2 regions of the Acidovorax sp. FW305-C-20-28 genome follow, and region 2 is predicted to be linked to the other one. Evidence: riboswitches for the same ligand, from Rfam matches in the RefSeq annotation. Region 2 holds a riboswitch; the other holds the start of a gene.
The links. A riboswitch is a leader RNA that binds a small molecule or an ion and turns the genes downstream of it on or off. The one in region 2 is predicted to bind glycine.

Region 1: another riboswitch for glycine. It lies ahead of AC3WOH_RS07245 (D-amino acid dehydrogenase); the one in region 2 lies ahead of gcvT (glycine cleavage system aminomethyltransferase GcvT).

Annotation. Positions count from the first base shown of each region.
Region 1 is NZ_JBYSYM010000004.1:164,935-168,333, reverse strand. Features, by position in the region: gene AC3WOH_RS07260 (DUF6463 family protein) at 1-251, shown strand, start outside; gene AC3WOH_RS07255 (YXWGXW repeat-containing protein) at 399-845, shown strand; gene AC3WOH_RS07250 (YXWGXW repeat-containing protein) at 978-1,397, shown strand; glycine riboswitch at 1,574-1,683, shown strand; gene AC3WOH_RS07245 (D-amino acid dehydrogenase) at 1,774-3,087, shown strand; gene sorU (SorU family sulfite dehydrogenase c-type cytochrome subunit) at 3,100-3,399, opposite strand, start outside.
Region 2 is NZ_JBYSYM010000034.1:64,793-68,191, reverse strand. Features, by position in the region: gene gcvH (glycine cleavage system protein GcvH) at 1-332, opposite strand, end outside; gene gcvT (glycine cleavage system aminomethyltransferase GcvT) at 405-1,547, opposite strand; glycine riboswitch at 1,598-1,725, opposite strand; glycine riboswitch at 1,739-1,829, opposite strand; gene AC3WOH_RS28815 (TRAP transporter large permease) at 1,868-3,163, opposite strand; gene AC3WOH_RS28810 (TRAP transporter small permease) at 3,160-3,399, opposite strand, start outside.

The sequences.
Region 1 (3,399 bases), on a different contig from region 2:
GGCAGCGCGGCGTGTTCAACGCGGTGGCAGGCGATGCGCACATGGGCAACGCCATCTGGTTCCTGCTGTTCGGCGCCGTGCTGGCCCTGCTGGCATGGGAGGTGACGGCGCTCGAACGCAGCCAGCCCCCAGCCGCGCTGCGCCCCATGGGCTGGTGCCTGTTGGCCCTGGTAGCGGCAGGCCTGGTGTTGATGCCGGTGTCGGGCTTCTGGTTGGTATTGCCACCCGCCCTGGCCTTGCTGGTCCGCTGATGTGACATAAATCACGCTTCGGGTGCGCAAGCTGGCTTGCAGCAACACCCGCTTACAACTCTTCGCACGCCCACTACACCGGCTTGACGCAAAAAGTCCACGATCAAGGCTCCGGTTCCGCAAGGAATCATTTCCAAGGAGACCTTCATGGCCCGCATTGCCCTCGCCGCCGCTTCCCTGGCCTTGCTGTCGCTGAGCGCCGTTGCCCCGGCGCTGGCATCCCCCAGCGCCACCATCGTCATCGAGACTGGCACGCCTTCGTCGTACTACACCCCGGTGCAACGCCCGGCACTTGCCCCACTGCAGGTTGTGCCGGTGCAATACCACCACGCACCACCGCCGCCCCGCTACGAGGCCGTTCCACCCCACCGCCGCGGCATGGCCTGGGTGCCCGGCCACTGGGAATGGCGCGGCGGCCGCCATGTGTGGATCGGCGGCCACTGGGTGCAAGCCCGTCCCGGCTACCACTACCGCGAGCCGCGCTGGGAAGAGCGCGGCGGCCGCCACTACATGCGCCCCGGCGGCTGGGACCGTGATGGCGACGGTGTGCCCAACCGCTATGACCGCCGCCCCGACAACCCTTACCGCAACTGACCGTGGTCCGGTGGCCGCCCACCGGCGGCCCCGCATGCCTACAGGCGGCAAGGCCTGGCGCCTACAGACCCGGCGCCCCGGCCACACCACCATACAGAGGCGAAACCACAACATTGAAAAAAGGAGTCACCCATGACCTACAAAACCATTTCCGCCGCCGCCCTGATTGCCAGCACGCTGGCACTGGGCACGTTCGCGCCCGTGGCCGTCGCACAGACGGTGGTGATCCAGTCCGGCCAGGTGATCCCCGCCCCACCCCCACCCCGCCGTGAAGCGATGCCGGCCCCCCGCCGCGGCATGGTCTGGGAGGAAGGCCACTGGGACTGGCGTGGCGGCCGCCACGTATGGGTTGCCGGCCACTGGGTGAAGGCCCGCCCCGGCTACGCTTACCGCCAGCCCACCTGGCAGGAGCGCGATGGCCGCTGGGAAATGCGCCGCGGCGGCTGGGACCGCGATGGTGACGGCGTGGCCAACCGCCATGACCGCGACCGCGATGGCGACGGTGTGCCCAACCGCTACGACAACAACCCCAACAACCCGCGCCGCAACTGACGCATGACCGGGCCACGGCCCGGCCTGGCTTGCATCAGCAACAAACGCCGCACATTAGCTGCGGCGTTTGTCTTTGCTGCACCTAGAATGGACACCGCAGGAGAGCAAGCGGCACTGCCCGCTTCACCGAAGGCGCAAACTCCCATGCACGCTCAGGTCCCGTACTGCACCATTGATCAAAGCCGTCTGGAGAGCCGCTGCACCATGCAGCGCACCGAAGGAGCAAGCCGCCGCCCATGAGGGGTGCGCGGTGAATCTCTCAGGTACCAAGGACAGGGGGAGCGGCAGCCGGCAGACCTGTGCCCGCTGCGCGCATGCACCCGCATCGCTTGGCCGACACACGTGCGTCCGGCACAGCCCTTTAAAGGCTTTCAAAATGCGTGTGATCGTTCTTGGCGCCGGCCTGCTCGGCGTGACTTCGGCCTATTTCCTGCAACAGCTCGGCCACGAGGTGACCGTCATCGACCGCCAGGGGGCTCCTGGTGCAGAAACCAGCTTTGCCAACGGCGGCCAGATCTCGGTGAGCCATGCCGAACCCTGGGCCAACCCCAGCGCCCCGCTCAAGGTGCTGCAGTGGCTGGGCAAGGAAGACGCGCCCCTGCTGTTCCGCCTGCGCGCCGACATGCGCCAGTGGCTGTGGGGCCTGTCCTTCCTGCGCAACTGCACACCGGCACGCACGCGCCACAACATCGAGCAGATCGTGCGCCTGGGCACCTACAGCCGCGACACGCTGCAGCAGTTGCGCGCGGCCACCGGCATCGCCTACGACCAGCGCACGCAGGGCATCCTGCACTTCTACACCAGCCAGAAGGAGTTCGATGGTGCCCTGGCGCCCGCCGAGCAGATGCGGGCCCTGGGCTGCGAACGCCAGGTGGTCAGCGCCGACGAGGCCGTGCGCATCGAACCGGCGCTGGCCCATATCCGCCCGCAATTGGCCGGTGCCACCTTCACGGCCGAAGACGAGTCGGGCGACGCCAACACCTTCACCCGCGAACTGGCGCGCCTGTGCGAGGCCGCGGGCGTGCAGTTCCGCATGGGCCACCACATCACCGCCCTGCGCGAAGCGGGCGGGCGCATCGACCATGTGGAGGTGACCAATGCCGACGGCCGCTTCGAGCGCGTGCACGGTGATGCCTTCGTGCTCGCCATGGGCTCGTTCAGCCCGCTGCTGGCACAGCCGCTGGGCATCCACCTGCCGATCTATCCGGCCAAGGGCTACTCGGTGACCATGCCGGTCAAGGATGCGGCCATGGCCCACCAGGTGAGCCTCACGGACGACGAATACAAGCTCGTGTTCTCGCGCTACACCAGCGAGCGCGGCGACCGCCTGCGCATCGCCGGCACGGCCGAGCTCAACGGCTACCAGCGCGATCTCAACCAGGTGCGCTGCGATGCCATCGTGCGCCGCGTGGAGCAGCTCTTCCCGGGCGCGGGCGACGCGAGCCAAGCGCAGTTCTGGACCGGCCTGCGCCCCGCCACGCCGAGCAACGTGCCGCTGATCGGCAAGACCAAGCTGACCAACCTGTTCCTCAACACCGGCCACGGCACTTTGGGCTGGACACATGCCTGCGGCTCGGGCAAGTCGGTGGCACGCATCGTGAGCGGCCTGGCGCCCGAGCTGGACTTCGCGTTCACCGGCATGCCGCAGCGCAGCGCGCCCGGCCTGCTGCCTGTCGCATCGAAGGCCTGAGTACGCGCCGACTCAGGGCGCGGCGCCCGAGGCCTGCGCGACAAAGCTCGCCAAGGCCCGCATGTCCTTGTCGCTGAGCTTGTCGGCATAGGACGGCATCACGCCGATGCCCGCCTTCAGCGCGCGCAGCACACGCTCGGCGTTGGGCTTGAGTTCGTCGAGCACGGGCCCGACCTGGCCTTCGGCACCCGCCGCCTGCAGCGTATGGCACACGCTGCAGGCAGGCTGGATCTTGCCGAACAGTTCCTTGCCGCGTGCCAGCTCGCCGGCATCCGCGGCCCAGGCGCCGCCGCTTGCCAGCGCCAGCAGCAC
Region 2 (3,399 bases):
AAGCCGTCGAGCTGGGCGGCATCGCTGAGCTTGACCTTGAAGAACCAGCCGGCGTCCAGGGGATCGGAGTTGGCCAGCGAAGGGTCGGCGCGCAGGGCTTCGTTGACCTCAACGATCTCGCCCGAGACGGGCATGTAAACATCGGCCGCGGCCTTGACGGACTCGACCACGCCGGCCACTTCGCCCTGGGCGAAGCTCTTGCCCACTTCGGGCAGGTCCACGAACACCACATCGCCCAGGGCATCCTGGGCGTGCACGGTGATGCCCACCACGGCTGCGTCGGTGTCAGCGGCGTTGATCCATTCGTGGTCTTTGGAGAATTTGACGGTCATGGGGAAAGCTCCTGGGCTTTGAAAAATGAAGGAATCAGCAATGTAGCGGGCCGGGCCCGCCGCGGCGTGAAATCAGCCGCGGAAATAGTTGGCGGGAGTGAAGGGCATGGCGCGCACCTCCATGGGCACGGCCTTGCCGCGCACGATGGCGTTCACCCGGGTGCCGATGGCAGCAAATGCCGGCGTCACGTAGCCCATGGCCACGGGCTCGTTCACCGTGGGGCCCAAGAGGCCACTGGTGACTTCACCGATCTTCTGGCCGTCGGCGCTCTGCAATTCGGTGTGCTCGCGCACGGGCACGCGCTCCAGCGCCACCAGGCCTACGCGCTTGCGCGGCAGGCTGGCGGGGTTGTCGATCTGCGCCAGCACCTTGTCGGCGCCGGGGAAGCCGCCCGCGCGCGCGCCACCCGTGCGGCGCACCTTCTGGATGGCCCAGTTCAGCGCCGCCTCGGGTGGGGTGGTGGTGGTGTCGATGTCGTTGCCGTACAGGCACAGGCCGGCCTCCAGACGCAGCGAGTTGCGTGCGCCCAGGCCGATGGGCTTCACCTCGGGCTGGGCCAGCAGCGCACGCGCCAGGGTCTCGGCCTGGGCGGCGGGCACCGAGATCTCGAAACCGTCTTCGCCCGTGTAGCCGCTGCGCGTCACGAAGCAGTCGCAGCCGGCGATGGTGTAGCTGCCGCCGGTCATGAACACCAGCTTCTCGATGCCCGGGGCCAGGCGGGCCAGCGCGGTCACGGCCTGGGGGCCTTGCAGTGCCTGCAGGGCATGGTCGGGCATGGGGCGCACCTCGCAGCGCTGGCCGATGCGCGCTTTGATGTGCGCGATGTCGCCGACCTTGCAGGCACCGTTGACGATCACAAACAGCGTGCCGTTGCCCTGGTTGAAGAACATCAGGTCGTCGATGATGGTGCCCTCGTCGGTCAGCAGCAGGCCATAGCGCTGCTTGCCCACGGGCAGGTCGATCACGTCCACGGGCACCAGGGTCTCGAAGGCGGCGGCAGCATCGGGGCCGACGAGCTGGAGCTGGCCCATGTGCGACACGTCGAACAGGCCGGCGGCGGTGCGGGTGTGCGCATGCTCGGCCATCAGGCCGGCGGGGTACTGCACGGGCATGGAGTAACCGGCGAACGGCACCATGCGTGCACCCAGCTCCAGGTGCAGGGCGTTCAGCGGCGTGGTGAGCAGGGGGGCTGCAGTGGTGGCAGGGGCAGACATGGGGCGGACTCCGGGCAAATGGGGGCCGCAACCCACCCATGGGTTGCGGGATTTGCCCTGCTGTCCGCTTTACCTGAGAGATTCACCGCACCACCCTGGCTGGCGGCTGCGGCTTGCTCCTTCGGTGGATGGCCTGCATGCTGCATGCATGCGGCCACCTCTCTCCAGCAAGGGAACGCCTGCATCCCTGCAGGCGGTTGCCAGTCCTTTTGCCTGAGCGTTCGGGGTGTCCCTGCGCCTTCGGCGGCCCCCGCGAAGGGGGCTCTCTCCTGACGGGCGCAAGTATATCCGCTGGCGGGCGCCGTCTGCGCCAAGCGCCCCTACTTGATGAAGCCCCACACCTTGGGCAGCCAGGTCGACAGCTGCGGGATGAAGGTCAGCACCACCAGCACCACGCCATGCGCCCAGAGGAAGGGCATGAGCTCGCGTACCAGCTGGGTCATGGGCACGCGCGAGACATTGCAGGTGACGAACAGCAGCCCGCCCACGGGTGGGGTGATCATGCCCAGGGTGAGGTTGTAGATCACGATCATGGCGAAGTGGATGGGATCGATCCCCAGCTTCACGGCCACGGGGGCCAGGATGGGGGCGAGCACCATCACGCCCGGCAGCGGCTCGATGAAGATGCCGAACAGCAGCAGGAAGATGTTCACGATGATGAGGAACATCCAGGGCGAGAGATTCATGCCCACCAGCCAGTCGGCCATCTGCTGCGGAATGCCTTCGATGGTCAGGATCCACGCGAATGCAGCCGACAGCCCGATGATGATGAGCACCGAGGCCGACAGCAGGGCCGAGCGCGCCAGGATGTCGGGCAGTGCCTTCCATTGCAGCGTGCGGTAGACGAACTTGCCGCACACCAGCGCATAGAACACCGCCACCACCGACGCTTCGGTGGGCGTGAACCAGCCCGCGCGCATGCCGCCCAGGATCACCACGGGCAGCAAGATGGCGGGCAACGCCTTCCAGGTGGTCTGCAGGATCTCGGCCAGGGGCGGCATCTTCCCGTCGCCCTTGTAGTTGCGCTTCTTGGAGATGTAGAAGTTCACGATGCACATGGCCACCGCGATCAGGATGCCCGGCAGCACGCCAGCCACGAACAGCGCGCCGACCGAGACCGTCTCGTCCTGCAGCGCGTAGATGATCATGATGATGGACGGCGGGATGATGGGCCCGACGATGGCGGTGGACGCCGTGAGCGCCGCCGCGTAGGAGCGGTCGTAGCCGGCCTTGTCCATCATGCGGATCAGCATCGAGCCCGGACCGGCCGCATCGGCCAGGGCCGAGCCCGAGATGCCCGAGAAGAAGGTCAGCGACACCACGTTGGTGTAGCCCAGCCCGCCGCGCTTGTGGCCCACGAACTGGCCGGCAAAGCGCAGCAGCACCTCGGTGAGCGAGCCGCCGCTCATGAGCTCGGCCGCCAGGATGAAGAAGGGCACGGCCATCAGCGGAAAGCTGTCGATGCCGGTGAAGGTCTCCTTGAGCAGCACCATCAGCGGGTAGCTCTCGGCCAGGATCAGTGTGGCCGCGGTGGACAGGCCCAGCGCAAACGCCACGGGCACACCCATGGCCAGGAACAGGCAGGCCGAAACGATGAGGATGATGGACGCGCTCATAGGGAGGCACTCGCATTCGCATCGAAGTGCGCGTCGGCTGCGAACGTGCGGTCGAGCACGTAGCCGCGCACGATGAACAAAAAGTGCACGATCAGCAGCACGCCGCCGATCAGCATGGCGCTGTAGATGTAGGCGAACGGGATCTGCGTCACGGCTGTCATCTGGAACATGGTGCGCTGCATGTACAGCCAGCCATACCAGACCATGAAGCCGAAGAAGGCAAAGAGCAGCGCCGC